3 regions of the Geodermatophilus sp. SYSU D00663 genome follow, and region 3 is predicted to be linked to each of the others. Evidence: predicted binding sites of a transcription regulator. Region 3 holds the regulator's gene; each other region holds the start of a gene.
What was found. The regulator LexA, encoded in region 3, represses DNA repair genes until DNA is damaged. The targets are predictions, from matches to a motif close to TCGAACANNTGTTCGA.
Positions count from the first base shown of each region.

Region 1 (4,731 bases), on a different contig from region 3:
GGGAACTCCAGCCGGCGGCGGCCGGCCAGCAGCGCCACCCGCTCGCCCTCGGCGGTGGCCGGGGCCTCCCGCAGCGCGCAGCGCAGCCGGCGGCGCAGCCGCAGCACGGTGTCCGGGGTGAGCGCGGCCGCCGCGGTGGCCTGGGCCAGCGGCGCCACCGGCTCGGGGCGGACCTGCGACCAGGTCCGCGAGCGCAGCCGCTCGGCGACCTCGCCGGGGTCCACCCGGCCCAGCCACTCCTGCAGCGCGGTCACGACCGTGGCGACGTCGTCGCGGACCGACGCCGGGTCGGACAGGTCCAGGCCCAGCGGCAGGGCGCGGCGCAGCTCCCGGTCCTCGGCGGCCAGCACCCGCACCAGGTCCAGCGCGGACTCGGCCGCGGCCCAGCGGGTCACCGAGTGCACGCCGATGGTCAGGTGCGCGCTGGTCTGCCCGAGCGCGACCGCCGAGTGCAGGTAGCCGCGCGGCAGGTAGAGGGTGTCGCCCGGGCGCAGCACGGCGTCGACCACCGGCTCGCGCCCGGCGGCCGCGGCGACGGCGGCCCGGCGGTCGGTCCACGGCTGGGTGCGCAGCGGCTCCTCGAGCACCGGCTCGTGGACGGTCCAGTGCTTCTCGCCGGCCACCTGCAGCACGAAGACGTCGTGGACGTCGTAGTGCGGGCTGAACCCACGCGAGGACGGCGGCGTGACGTACGCGTTGACCTGCGTGGGGTGCCCCAGGTCGGCGGCGAGCTGGTCGGCGAACTCGATCAGCGGCGGCCACAGCCGGTGCAGGCCCTGCAGGACCACGGTGCTGCCGTCGGCGAACAGCCGCAGGACGGCGTCGGAGGAGACCTGGTCGGCCACCTCGGCGCCGGCGCCACCGGAGGTGGTGAACCGCTGGGCGTCGACGACGGCGCCGTCCTTGGCGATGCGCAGGAACGGCGTGCGCAGGCCGCGCCGCGACAGCAGCTCGTCCACGTCGGTCAGCGTCAGCAGGTCGGTGAACGACTCCCCGGTGTCCTCGGCGCGGGCGAGCAGCGGGCGGCGGGACCAGTACTGCTCGGCGAAGACCGCGGGGTCGAGGTGCGTGCACCGGCGCAGGGCCGGGCGGGCGTCAGCCCCGCCCGGCCCCGCGGCGGTCGGGTCCTGGCTCAGGCCGAACCGTCCGCGCCACCGTCGGCACCGCCGTCGGCACCGCCATCGGCGCCACCGTCGGCACCGCCGTCCGCACCGCCGTCGGCACCGCCGTCCGCACCGCCGTCGGCGCCACCGTCCGCACCGCCGTCCGCGCCGCCGTCAGCACCGCCGTCGGCACCGCCGCCGGCCGCGCCACCGTCGGCCGGGCCGTGGCCCGCGCCGCTGTCGGCACCGCCGTCGGCGCCGCCGTCGTGCTGGCCGGGCGTGCCCTCGCCGGCTCCGCTGTCGGCCGGACCCTCCGTGCTGGTCATGTCGTCGTCGTCGAGCGCCATCGGGCTCCTCCGGGATCCGGGTCGGGACCGTCCGCCGGACGGCGGTCGGTGGTGTCCCACCTACCTCGCCCGTGGGCCGGTCACACATGCGCCGACCAGCGTCTTCCCGACGCGCCCGGACACGCCGGGGACGGCGCGCCGCCTCCTGGGGAGGGCCGCTAGTCTCCGAACACGTGTTCGAACGGGGAGGTCGCGTGGGGTCGTCGGGGGGGCGTGCCGAGGGGTGCACGGTGCTGCACGTCGACATGGACGCGTTCTTCGCCAGCGTCGAGGTGCGCCGCCACCCCGAGCTCGCCGGCACGCCGGTCATCGTCGGCGGCGCGGGCAACCGCGGGGTGGTCACCTCGGCCACCTACGAGGCCCGCGCGTACGGCGTGCACGCCGCCATGCCGACGGCGCGGGCGCTGCGCCTGTGCCCGACGGCGACCGTGCTGCCGGGGGACACGGCGCTGTACGCCGAGGTGTCCCGCGCGGTCATGGCGCTGTTCCGGTCGGTGACCCCGCTGGTGGAGCCGCTGAGCCTGGACGAGGCCTTCCTCGACGTCGGCGGGGCCGGGCGCCGGCTGGGCGACGCCGCCGAGATCGGGGACTACCTGCGCGCCCGCGTCTTCGACGAGCAGGGCATCACCTGCTCCGTCGGCGTGGCCGGCACCAAGTTCGTGGCCAAGCTCGCCTCCACCCACGCCAAGCCCGACGGGCTGCTCGTCGTCCGCCCGGCCGAGGTCATCGACTTCCTGCACCCGCTGCCGGTCGGCGCCCTGTGGGGCGTGGGCGCGAAGACCGAGCAGGTGCTGCTGCGGCTGGGGCTGCGCACCGTCGGCGACCTCGCGCACGTCCCGGCGCGCACCCTGCAGCGGGCGCTGGGCCCCGCCGCCGGCGGCCACCTGCACGAGCTCGCCTGGGGCCGCGACCCCCGCCGGGTGGTGCCCGACGAGCCGGAGCGGTCGACCGGGCACGAGGAGACCTTCCCCACCGACGTCGACGACCCCGCGGTCGTCCACCGGGAGCTGCTGCGGCTGTCCGAGCGGACGGCGGCCCGGCTGCGCGCGGGCGGCTGGCTGACCCGCACGGTGAGCATCAAGGTCCGCTTCGCCGACTTCACCACCCTCACCCGCAGCCGCACCCTCGGCGTCCCCACCGACGTCGGGCAGGACGTGTACGAGACCGCGCGCGCCCTGTTCGACGCCCTCGGGCTGGACCGGGCGCGGATCCGGCTGGTCGGCGTGCGGGCCGAGCGGCTGGTCCCGGCCGGCCAGGCGCCCCGCCAGCTGGAGCTCGGCGCCCGCGAGCACGGCCGCCGCGACGCCGAGCTGGCCGCCGACCGGGCCGCCCGCCGGTTCGGCGCCGGCGCGGTGCGGCCGGCCACCCTGCTGCACCGCGACCGCGACCGCCGGGTGCGCTGAGACGGGCCCGGGGGACCGCCCGGGACCCCCCGGAGGGGTGGTCACGACGGCGGTACGGCGGGTCGCCGCGGACTCGCCTTTCGCACCCCGCCAACGGCTCGTATCCTCGGTGTCACCACCGGGTACGGGCCCGGCGGTGTCTGGCTCCGCCCACCTGGAGGTCTCGGTGCCGCTCTCCGAGCACGAGCAGCGACTGCTGGAGCAGATCGAGCGCGCCCTCGTCGACGACGATCCCAAGTTCGCCTCCTCCGTCCGCACCGGCGACCGCAGGCTCAGGGCGCGGCGGAAGCTGCAGCTCGGTGCGCTGCTGGTCGTGGTGGGCCTGGCCGTCCTCGTCGGTGGTGCCGTCGTCCCGTCCGTGCCGCTGGGCGTCCTCGGGTTCCTCGTGATGTTCGGCGGCGCCGCGCTCGGCGTCCTCAACTACCGCTCGGCCACCGGCGCCGTCGAGACCGGCCCGGCCGGTGCCCGCGGCGCGCAGGGCGGCCGCGGCCGGGGCGGCAGGCCCCGCAAGCAGCCGCTGAAGAACCGGCTCGAGGAGCGCTTCCGCCGCCGCTACGACCAGTAGCCCGCGAGACCCCGCGACGGCCGCCGTCCCACCCGGGACGGCGGCCGTCGCCGTTCCCGTGGCCGCGGGAGCCGACCCGTCCCGGGGGGACGAGGACGATGGGGCCTGCCCCACGAGCCGATCGGGAGGGGGAGTCCGGACGACGCAGACACGGCCCCTGGAGCACCTGTCCTTCGACCGCCCCGACGAGGTCCGGCAGGGTGAGAACTGGCGGCTGGAGCTGCTGCACCTGGCCGGCGGCGCCGAGGTCGGCCGCATCACCGTCCAGCCCGGCTGGCGGTGGTCCGAGCACGTCCGGCCGGTGGCCGGCACGGACCTGTGCCAGGCCCCGCACCAGCAGTACCAGGTCTCCGGCCGCATCCACGTCGTGATGGCCGACGGCACCGAGATCGAGTCCGGCCGCGGTGAGGTCACGTCGCTGCCGCCGGGGCACGACGCCTGGGTGGTGGGGGACGAGCCGGTCGTGGCCATCGACCGGCACGGCGCCTCGGTCCGGGCGGCCCGGCCGTAGCCCCGCCGGCCCGGGACCGGCGGGGCGGGCTCAGGCGGCGGGGTTCCGGCGGGGGAGCCTCGCGGTGACCGCGGCCGCGAGCGCGTCGCCCAGCGACGCGGGCCACAGCAGCGCCCGCAGCCGGGCCCGCGGCGCCGCCGCCGCGGTCAGCCCTCGCCGCGCCCGGGTCAGCGCGGCGCCCAGGGACGGGTCGGCGGGCGCGCCGGGGCGGCCGTAGCTGGCCGCCTCCTCCGCCCGGGCCAGCCGCCCGACCGCGTCGGCCGCGTCGGGGACGCCGGCCCGGTGCGCGCCCCCGGCGACCGCGACGCCGTCGAGGGTGCGGGTCAGCGCCGCCGCCTGCTGCCGCGGGGTCTGCGCGGGGTCCCAGGGCAGGCCCAGGTCCCGCGCGGTCGCGGCGAGCTCGTCCCACAGCGCGGCGGGGCTCCCGCCGGCCACCCGGCGGCGCCGCTGCAGCGCGCGGGCGCCGGCCGGAGCGGCCAGCAGCGCGGCCAGCCCCAGCAGCACGCCGGCGGCGACCAGCACCGGCCGCGCCGACGACGTCTGCGCGGCCGTCGTGCCCTGCGGGGTGGCGCCGTCCACCCGGTCCTGCTGCGGCGTCGGGGCGCTCTGCGGCGCGGTCGGCGCGGTCGGGACGTCCTGCGGGCGCTCGAGCACCTCCTGGTCGGCCGGCCGCGGCGCCCACGGCAGGTCGACGGCGCGCTCGCTGTCGATCGGGGTGGGGTCGAACGGCACCCAGCCGAGGTCGTCGAAGTACACCTCGACCCAGGCGTGCGCGTCGTCGCTGGTGACCAGCCGCCCGCCG
Region 1 is NZ_JBJGZT010000020.1:64,509-69,239, forward strand. It holds gene ACI79Z_RS16055 (cupin domain-containing protein) at 1-959, opposite strand, end outside; gene ACI79Z_RS16060 (BatC protein) at 1,133-1,450, opposite strand; gene dinB (DNA polymerase IV) at 1,681-2,853, shown strand; gene ACI79Z_RS16070 (DUF3040 domain-containing protein) at 2,990-3,418, shown strand; gene ACI79Z_RS16075 (cupin domain-containing protein) at 3,477-3,929, shown strand; gene ACI79Z_RS16080 (transglutaminase family protein) at 3,960-4,731, opposite strand, start outside.
Region 1: dinB (DNA polymerase IV) is a predicted target of LexA. The motif match lies at 1,616-1,631, and genes of this name have one in related genera.

Region 2 (4,731 bases), on a different contig from region 3:
ACGGGCGCGGGCGAGCGGCCGCCGGTCGGCGAGCACCACCCGCGCCGCCGTCCGGCCGGAGTTGCCCGAGACCCCGCCGCCGGGGTGGGTGGAGGCGCCGGCCAGGTACAGCCCGGCCAGGCCGGGCACCCGGTAGCCGGCCAGCGCCGGCGTCGGGCGCAGCGAGAACATGCTGGCCAGGCCCATCTCCACGTGCATGACGTTGCCACGCGGCAGCGACAGCTCGCGTTCCAGCAGCACCGGCGTCTGGACGTACACGTCCTGCACCGAGGCGGCGAAGCCGGGGGCGTACCGGTCGACGGCGGCCACCAGCCGCTGCGCCTCGGCGTCGGCGAGGGCGTCCCAGTCGCCGCCGTCGGCGAGGGCGTAGGGGTACCACTGGCCCCACACGGTGACCACGTGCCGCCCGGGCGGGGCGAGGGTGTCGTCGCCGGCGGAGAAGGACATCGCCAGCGGCACCGGCTCGCGCGGCAGCCGGCCGCCCAGCCAGTCGCCGTGCGCGGCGGCCAGCTGCGCGCGGTCGGTGCACAGCAGCTGCAGGCCCTGCGCCGACACGGCCGGGTCCACGCCGGGGTAGGCCGGCAGCGCGTCGGTGAGGCAGCGCAGCACGAGGCCGAAGCCGTTGCCCACCGGTGGGGCGGCGTCCGCGAGGGCGGGCGGGGCGGCCTCGCCGGCGAGGTCGCGGGTGGCCAGGACGTGGCAGGCGGCGACGACGACCGGCGCGGACACCCGCCGTCCCGACTCCGTCTCGACGCCGGTGACGCGGCCGCCGTCGGTCAGCAGCCGCGCGGCGCCGTCGCCGAGGACGACCCGGCCGCCGTCGGCCTCCAGCCGGCGCCGGAGCGCCTGGGTGAGCCCGCCGGAGCCGCCCACCGGGTGGCCCGGCGGGGTGTCGTGCAGCAGTGCCACCCAGGCGACCATCGCCGCGGTGCCGGGCTCGCTCGTCGGCGGGCCGGACTGCGCGCCGAACCAGGCCAGCGCCGCCTTGAGCCGCTCGCTGGTGAACCAGCGGTCCAGCAGCGCGTCACCGGAGCCGAGGAAGTCGGCGGCGAGGTCGCCGCCGGGGGTGCGCGGGGCGCCGCCGGTCGGCGCGCCCAGCGGCCAGAACGCGCGGGCCAGGCCCAGCGGGGTGGGCCGGCGGCCGAAGGAGTCGACGACGGCCCGGCTGCGCGGGCCCCAGACGCCGACGAACCGGCGGTAGGCGTCGGCGTCGTCGGGCCCGCAGGCGGCGGCGATCGAGGCGCAGGTGGCGTCGAGGTCGACGGAGAACACCAGCGGGCGGCCGTCCGGGCCGGGGTCGCCGGGCGCCGGGGCGGGCGCGAAGCCCCACGGGTCGCAGTCCACGTAGCGCAGGCCGTGGGCGGCCAGGTCGAGCTCCTCGACGACCCCGCTGTGCCGGACGATCACGTGCGCGCTGGAGCCGCGGTCGACCCGGACCCCGGGCCAGCGCTCCACGGTGGACACCGCGCCGCCGAGGACGTCGTCGCGCTCGACCACCTCGACGGCCAGCCCGGCGCGCGCCAGGTAGCAGGCGGCGACCAGCCCGTTGTGGCCGGCGCCGACGACGACGGCGTCGACGGCCCGGTCCGGCTCCCGCACGCTCAGGTGCCGGGGACCGGCCGCAGCGGCAGCCGGGCGCCGAGGATGGCGAAGGGCCGGGCGTCCCCGGGGAAGTGGTGGCCGCGGGCGAGGTCGACGAAGCCGTCGGCGTGGTACAGCCGGAACGCCTTGGTGTCGGCGTCGGGGGTGGACAGCAGCGCGGCCGGCGCGTCCACGCCCTCCACCAGCGCGTGCAGCAGGCGCCGGCCCAGCCCGCGGCTCTGCGCCTGGGGGTGCACGTGCAGCTCGCACACCTCGAACGCGCCGGGCAGCCAGCGCTTGGCGGTCCGCCGGTCCAGCGCCGCGCGCACCTGGTCGTGCCACCACTGGCCGGGGGCGACGAGGTAGCCGTAGCCGAAGCCGACCAGCTGCTCGCCGTCCGGGGTGGCGGCGAAGGCGCCGACCGCGCGGAAGCCGGGGCGCTCGGTGTGCTGGACGGCGTAGCCGTAGCGGCCGGCGACCACCGAGGCGTCGTAGCCCATCGCCTCGCCGTAGATGGCCAGCGCCTCGTGCATGTGCTCGCGCAGCCAGCCTGCGGGCAGTTCGGTCACCCGCGTCGCGGGCGTCGTGCCGGTCACGGGGTTCTCCTCGTTCACGGGCCCACCGCGGCGGGGTGGGGAGCGGCGGCCGGACCGTCGGCGGTCGGGCCGCTCCCGACCTCGGCGGGGGTGCCGGCGGTCAGTCGCAGCAGCTCGTCGTAGCTGGTGGGGAAGACGGCCGACGGGTGGCCGGCGGCGGCCCAGACGCGGTCGTACCGGGCCAGCTCGACGTCGACGAGCGTGCCGATCGGCCCGGGGTGGCCGATGGGGGCGACCCCGCCGATCGGCTGGCCGGTGTGCTCGCGGACGAAGGCGGCCGAGGCGCGCTCCACGCGGGGCACGCCGAGCAGGGCGGCCACCTTCGCGACGTCGACCCGGTGCGCGCCGCTGGTCAGCACGAGCAGCGGCTGCCCGCCGACGTCGAACACCAGGCTGTTGGCGATGGCCCCGACCGGGACGCCGAGCTGTGCGGCGGCCGCGGCGGCGGTGTGCGCGCCGTCGGCGAGCTCGTGGACCCGCCCGGTGGCGCCGGCCCCGGCGAGCAGGTCGGCGATCGCGGCCACCCGGGGGTGGGCGGGTCGGCTCATGCGCTGATCCTGCCACCGCTGTCGGACCCCCGCCGTACCGTCCGGCACGCGGTCGGGAGGGGCTCCTCCCGGGGAGGACGCGGTGGCGCGTCCGGCTTGACGGGACCGGCGCGGTCGGGTCTACTCGACGTGTTCGAACACACGTTCGAACAGGTCGGCCACCGCCCCGGGACCTTCCCCGCCCGGGCGGTGGGCGGACCGTCGGACGGCACGGGGTGGGGAGACGGGCATGAGCCGGGTGCTGGGTGACGTCGGCGAGCGGGCCGGCGAGGAGGTGCAGGTCGAGCGCGGTCCGCTCGGGCCGGCGCAGTTCTGGCGCGGGCAGGGCCGCTACGTCGTCGGCGAGCTGCTCGACTCGTGGGTCGAGACCGCGCCGTGGTGGCAGCGGGCCGCCGGCACCTCCGGCGGCGCCTCGGCCGACCTGGTCGCCCCCCGCGAGGTGTTCCGGGTGGAGGCGCTGCGGGCCGGCCGCTCGCGGATGAGCTTCGCCGGTGTCTACGACCTGTGCTGGGACGCCGCGGACAACCGCTGGTCGCTCGTGCGGGTGCACGACTGATGGGCGCCGCGCGCGCCGTGGCCGAGCAGCTGCCCCTGCCCCCGCCGCTCCCGGCGGCCGCGGGCCAGCTGCTGGACCAGGCCACCCGGGCCCTGGCCGAGGCCCGGCACGCCCCCGACGCGTGCCGGCGCTACGCCACCGCGCACCTGGCGGCGCTGCGGGCCGCCGCGGGGGTGCTGGCCGCCCGCACCCGGCCGGAGAGCGGCCGCCGCCGGCCGCGCAGCGCCTGGGTGCTGCTCGAGCAGGTCGCCCCCGAGCTGGGGGAGTGGGCCACCTTCTTCGCCGCCGGCGCGGCCAAGCGCGCCGCCGCCGAGGCCGGGCTGTCCCGCGCGGTCACCGAGCGCGAGGCCGACGACCTGGTCCGCGACGCCGGGACCTTCCTCGCCGTGGTCGAGGAGCTGCTGGCCACCACGCCCGAGCCGGCGCCCCGGCCGCGCGTGGTCGGCGGCACCGCGCACCGGCCCGCCCGCGGGCGGTGAGCGGGGACCCCTTCGTCCACCTGCACGTCGCCTCCGGCTACTCCCTGCGGTACGGGGCCAACCACCCGGCCGACCTGGTCGCGCGCGCCGCCGAGCACGGCATGACGGCGCTGGCGCTGACCGACCGCGACGGTCTGTACGGCGCGGTCAAGTTCGCGCTGGCCTGCCGGTCGGCCGGGCTGCGGCCGGTGTTCGGCGTCGACCTCGCGGTCGCGCCGGCGGTGGACACGACCGTGCCGCCGGCACGGGCGCACGTGCTGGGCGAGGACGAGTTCTCCCTGCGCCGTACCGGGCACGCCCCCGCGCGGCCGGCGCCGGCGCGGCGCAGCCCCGTGCGGGGCGGCGCCGGCGTCGACCCGCGGCTGCCGCGGGTCACCTTCCTCGCCCGCGACGGCGCCGGCTGGCGCTCGCTGTGCCGGCTGACCAGTGCCACGCACCTGCGCGGCACCCGCGGCGAGCCGGTGGCCTCGCTCGCGCTGGCCGCCGAGCACGCGCCCGGGCTGGTCGCGGTGCTGGGACCGGACTCGCCGGTGGGCCGGGCGCTCGCGGCCGGGCGGGCCGACGTCGCCTCCGCGCGGCTGGACGCCTGGCGGTCGGTGTTCGGCCCGGGCTCGCTGGTGCTGGAGGTGGTGCACCACCGCGGCCGGGGCGACCGCTCCCGCGCCCAGCGGCTGCTGCGCTTCGCCGAGGAGGAGGGCGTGCCGGCGGTGCTCACCAACGCCGTCCGCTACGTCGACGCCCTCGACGCGCCCACCGCCGACGTCCTCGACGCCTCCCGGCGGCTGGTCGCCCTCGACACCCGGCACGTCGACCGGCGCACCGCCGAGGGCTACCTCAAGTCGGGCAAGGAGATGGCCGAGGTCGCCGCCGACCTCGCCGGCCCCGACCGCGACGCCGCGCTGCGGCTGACCGAGCGCACCGCCCGGCTGGCCGAGCAGTGCGCCGTCGACGTCCGCGAGGACCTCGGCATC
Region 2 is NZ_JBJGZT010000020.1:53,138-57,868, forward strand. It holds gene ACI79Z_RS16005 (phytoene desaturase family protein) at 1-1,599, opposite strand, end outside; gene ACI79Z_RS16010 (GNAT family N-acetyltransferase) at 1,602-2,177, opposite strand; gene ACI79Z_RS16015 (YbaK/EbsC family protein) at 2,192-2,725, opposite strand; gene ACI79Z_RS16020 (DUF6504 family protein) at 2,955-3,281, shown strand; gene ACI79Z_RS16025 (SAV_6107 family HEPN domain-containing protein) at 3,281-3,760, shown strand; gene ACI79Z_RS16030 (DNA polymerase III subunit alpha) at 3,757-4,731, shown strand, end outside.
Region 2: ACI79Z_RS16020 (DUF6504 family protein) is a predicted target of LexA. The motif match lies at 2,859-2,874, and genes of this name have one in related genera.

Region 3 (4,731 bases):
CGCGCTCCACTACATCTGCAAGACGAGAACCCGCGTGTCTCTTCCACCGAGATCCGGCCGTGACCCCGTGGTGACCAGGCGCGAGCAGGGCTCCCTCCCGTCACACGACACGCCGGGGTGCCGCGCGTGTCGGCGCGCGGGAGGGGTCGTGCGGGTGTATCCGGCCGCCGCCGGCGGGACGCGGGCGGGCACCCGGAGGGCGCGCAGGCGCCTCCCCGGGACGCCGGTGGAGGTGTGCGGAGGGGCCGCCGGGACACGCCCCCGGCGACGGGTCAGGCGGTGGGGCGGACGGCGGGACGACCGCCGCGGGGGTGGGGCACCAGGTCACCGAGCCGGATCGGGCGGGTCAGCATGTCCGGCTCGTCGGCGACCGCACCGCCGGCCGGGGCCGGGCAGGTGACGACCGGCATCTCGGCGGTCGCCGCGCGGTGCCGGCCCGAGCCGCCGGGCGCGCGGTGCCGGCCCACGGCGGACGGGACGACGGCGGGCTGCTCGGCGGTGACGTCGCCACCGTGCCGGCGGACGCCCCGGCGCGCGGGGCGCGCCCCCGGGACGACGGCGCGCGGGCCGACGGCCGGCATCACGACCGTCCCCGTGGCGTCAGCGGCACCGTCGGCGCGGCCGGACGCCAGCGTCAGGTGCCGCTCGGGCAGCCGGACGGCGGCCAGGTCCACCCAGGCCTCCTGCTCCCCGACGGCCACCCCGGCGTCGCGCAGCCGGACCCGGGCCTCGCAGCCGCCGGTCGCGTCGTGCCGCCAGCCGAGCATGGCGCCCGGCACCCAGGCGCCGTCCACGAGGACCTCGACGTCCTGCGGGGAGCGGAAGGTCACCGCTGCACTGCTGTTCACGGCTGCTGACACGCTCCTGACCGTAGGTGCCCTGATGACTCCGGACCGTGAACGACCGGGCCCGGATGGTTGACGAAGTCACCGGCGCGCTCTCGTCACTTCTCGTGACGACGACGCCGGGCGGAGCACCTAGGGCAGGCGCAGCACCTGCCCGGGGACGACGGCCGCCCCCTCCAGGTCGTTGAGTGCCTGGATCGCGTCGACCACCGCGCGCACGTCCTGGCCGGCGCCGGCGACCTCCGCGGCGATCGACCACACCGTGTCACCGCTCCCGACCACGACACTGCTCTCGCCGGCCAGGCGCAGGCCGTCGTCGGGGGCGAGGAACTCGCGGCCGAGGGCGGCGCCGCCGACACCGGCGGCGAGGACCAGCACGGTGACCAGGCGGCGCCCGCGGCGGGTCAGCCGCACCGGCGCCGGGGCCGGTGCGCACCGCGCGCGGACGCCGGCCCGGGCGGGCTCCGAGCGCACCGGCCGCCCGCTCGGGCGGGCCGGGTCGCGGCGGGTGCGCGGCCCCTCGGCGGCCGGGCCGGCGGTGCGCGCGGGAGCCGTGGCGGGACGGTCGGGCACCGGCCGCAGGTGCCCGGTGACGCGGGGACCGGAGCCCGGCAGGGCGGCGCGCTGCGCCGGCCGGTCGGCGCCACCCGGGGACGCGGGCCGGCGCGCGCCGCCGGGCGCGGTCACGCCCTCCCCGCGGAGCGGCGGCCGCCACGGGACCCGGACCGCCGCGTCGAACTCGAGCACTGCCTGCCGCACGCTGCCCATGACCGCTCCTCCTGATCAGGTCGACCGCATCGAACGCGTGTTCGATCGAACGTCTGTCCGGATGTCTACCGCACGGGTCCGACGAGTGCGAGAGCGGCGCGGCGTGTCCTTCGAACACACGTTTGAACCTGCGGCGCCGGCGCGCTACGGTCCGTGCGGGCGCACCGCCCGCCGACCGGCCCCGGGCCGGGAGGGCGACGGACGGGCCGCGGGGACGCGGCCGGCGAGGAGGAGACGTGGCGGGCACGAGCGGGACCGGCCAGGGCACCCGGGGCGGCGGCACGGCGACCCGCCGTCCGGCCGCGGAGCGCGGCGCCGGCGCGGACGGCACGGGCGCCGTGCGCACGTTCCCCGACCGCGGTGAGGCCGGCGACGGCCTGACCCAGCGCCAGCGCCGGGTCCTCGAGGTCATCCGCGACTCGATCGAGCGGCGGGGCTACCCGCCCTCGGTCCGCGAGATCGGCGAGGCGGTCGGCCTGTCGTCGGCGTCGTCGGTCGCCCACCAGCTGTCGGTGCTGCAGAAGAAGGGCTGGCTGCGGCGCGACCCCAACCGGCCCCGCGCGCTCGACGTGCGGCTGCCCGGCGAGACCCCGGGCGAGGCCGCCCCGGCGGCACCCGCCGCGGCCGCCGACGGCTCGGCCGCCCCGACCTACGTGCCGCTGGTCGGGCGGATCGCGGCCGGTGGCCCGGTGCTCGCCGAGCAGGCCGTCGAGGACGTCTTCCCGCTGCCCCGCGAGCTCGTCGGCGAGGGCACGCTGTTCATGCTGCGCGTCGCCGGTGACTCGATGGTCGACGCGGCCATCTGCGACGGCGACTGGGTGGTCGTCCGCCAGCAGCCCACCGCCGAGAACGGCGAGATCGTCGCCGCGATGCTCGACGGCGAGGCCACCGTGAAGACCTACAAGCGCCGCGACGGGCACGTCTGGCTGCTGCCGCACAACCCGGCCTACGAGCCGATCCCCGGCGACGAGGCCACCGTCCTCGGCCGCGTCGTCACGGTCCTGCGGCGGGTCTGAGCCGCAGGTCCCCCGCCGGCGCCGGAGCTCAGGCGCCGGCGGGCGGACCACCGGACCGGCGGCGGCGCAGCCGCCCGCCGATCCACACCAGCGCGGTCGCGACGACGGCGGCGGCCACGCCCGCGGTCACCGGCGAGAGGCCCGTGGAGTCCCCGCCGAGCAGCGCCGACGGTGAGACGTCGGCGGCGTCGGACCCTGCCGGCGCGGGCGGCGCGGACCCCGCCGGGACCGGTACCGCGGTGACGTCCCCGGGCACGCCCTCGCCCGCCACCAGCAGCGCGCGGCCGTCCGCGGTGAACGACACCGCCTCCCCCTGCGGCGCCTCGGGCAGCGCGATCCGCACCGGCTCGCCGGCCAGCGCCCCCGGGACGTCGGCACCGGTCAGCGGCCAGACGTAGGCGTCGGTGTACGTGCGCAGCGCGATGCGGCTGCCATCGCGGGCGACCGCCCCGCCGGTGACCAGCAGCTGACCGGCCCGGCCCACGGGCCCGCCCGGCGTGCCGGTGAGCGTGAACGCGACCGTGCCGACGTCGGCCAGCGCGACCGTGCCGCCGTCGACCAGCGGAGCGGCGGGCCGGTAGACGTGGCTGGCCCCGAGCACCTCCTTGGTCACCACGTACGGGGTGCCGTCGGGGGCCAGCAGCAGCGCCTCGGCGTCGTGCGGGCCGTCGGGATAGGTCAGCCGGTACAGCGCCGTCCCGCCGTCGGGGCGCTGCGCGACGAGCGCGACCGTCGTCCGGACCGTGGTGTTGTCGCCGGTGTCGGCCAGCCACACGGTGCCGTCGGGACCGACGCCGAGGTCCTCGGGGTCGTAGGGGTCCACGGGCGCGGTGGTCACGTCGACCACCTGGCACGCGTCGTCGAGCACGTACACCGCCACCTGGTCTCCGCCGTCGACCACGGCGAGCATCCGGTCGCCGACGTCGACGAGGCCGGAGAGCTCGGCCAGCCGCGGGTCGGTCACCTGGCAGCGGACCGACGGGGCGGCCGGCTCCTCGGCGGCGGCCGGGGCCGCCGGGAGGGCGAGCAGGCCCGCGGTCAGCAGGACGGCCGGTGCCCGCCGGGCGGCGCTACGCGGACGGGCGGCCGGCTCGGGCACTCGCCCAGCGTGACAGCACCAGCGCGTCGAGTGCGTGAACCACGCCCAGCAGCAGCAGCCCGACGGCCGCGCCCACCACGGCGTCGGTGACCCAGTGGAAGTCCAGCGAGACCATCGCGATCCCGGTGGCCACCGGCCCGACGACGGCCAGCCACCACAGCGTGCGCTGCACCCGCGGCCCGAGCCCGTACTCGACCGCCTGCCAGCGCGCCACGCCCCACATGAGCACGGCGTTGGCCACGTGCCCGGAGGGGTAGCTGGCGCCGTCGCGGTGGAAGAAGGAGCCGGGATAGGCGGGCGCGGTGCGGCCGGTGCCGAACTTGAACGCGTAGACGACGACGGTGAGCAGCGCCAGCGCCGTGACCACCCGCACCAGCGGCAGCAGCGTCCGTTCCCGCAGGCACAGCCAGCCGACCAGGGCGGCGAGCACGATGAGGATCGTCCCGCGGCCGCCGATCTGGGTGACCGCCCAGACCGGCCAGTAGGCCGGGGAGTTCCGCAGGTCCCAGGCGCTGACCACCTCGGAGACCTCGAGGTCCAGCCGCTCGAGCACCCCGCGGCTGAGCAGGTCGACGGTCACCCCGACGGTGACCGCGAACGCGACGACCAGCAGCCACCACGGCGGGCGCCCGGCACCCACCACGGCGGGCGGCCGGGCGGCCCGCTCCGGGCGCCCGGCCGGCGCGCCGGGAGTGCGCCGCACCACGCCGCTGGTCACCGGATCACGGTACCGGGCCGTGACCCGTCCGTGACCTCGGCGGGCCGGAACGGCGAGCCGCCCGGGCACCCGGCGCGGAGCCGGGCACCCGGGCGGCCCTGGGTGCAGTGGCGGTCAGCCGACCGGGACGGCGAACCGCTCGAGCGCGGCGGCCAGCCCGCCGTCGACGCGGGCGGTCAGCCGGGTGCCGGCAGCCTCGTGCTCCTCGCTGAGCACCTCGCCGTCGCGGTGCACGCGGGCGACCAGGTCGCCGCGGTCGTAGGGCACGAGCACCTCGACCTCGAC
Region 3 is NZ_JBJGZT010000028.1:5,802-10,532, reverse strand. It holds gene ACI79Z_RS18925 (hypothetical protein) at 273-860, opposite strand; gene ACI79Z_RS18920 (LysM peptidoglycan-binding domain-containing protein) at 978-1,613, opposite strand; gene lexA (transcriptional repressor LexA) at 1,850-2,629, shown strand; gene ACI79Z_RS18910 (hypothetical protein) at 2,658-3,728, opposite strand; gene ACI79Z_RS18905 (phosphatase PAP2 family protein) at 3,700-4,446, opposite strand; gene hflX (GTPase HflX) at 4,561-4,731, opposite strand, start outside.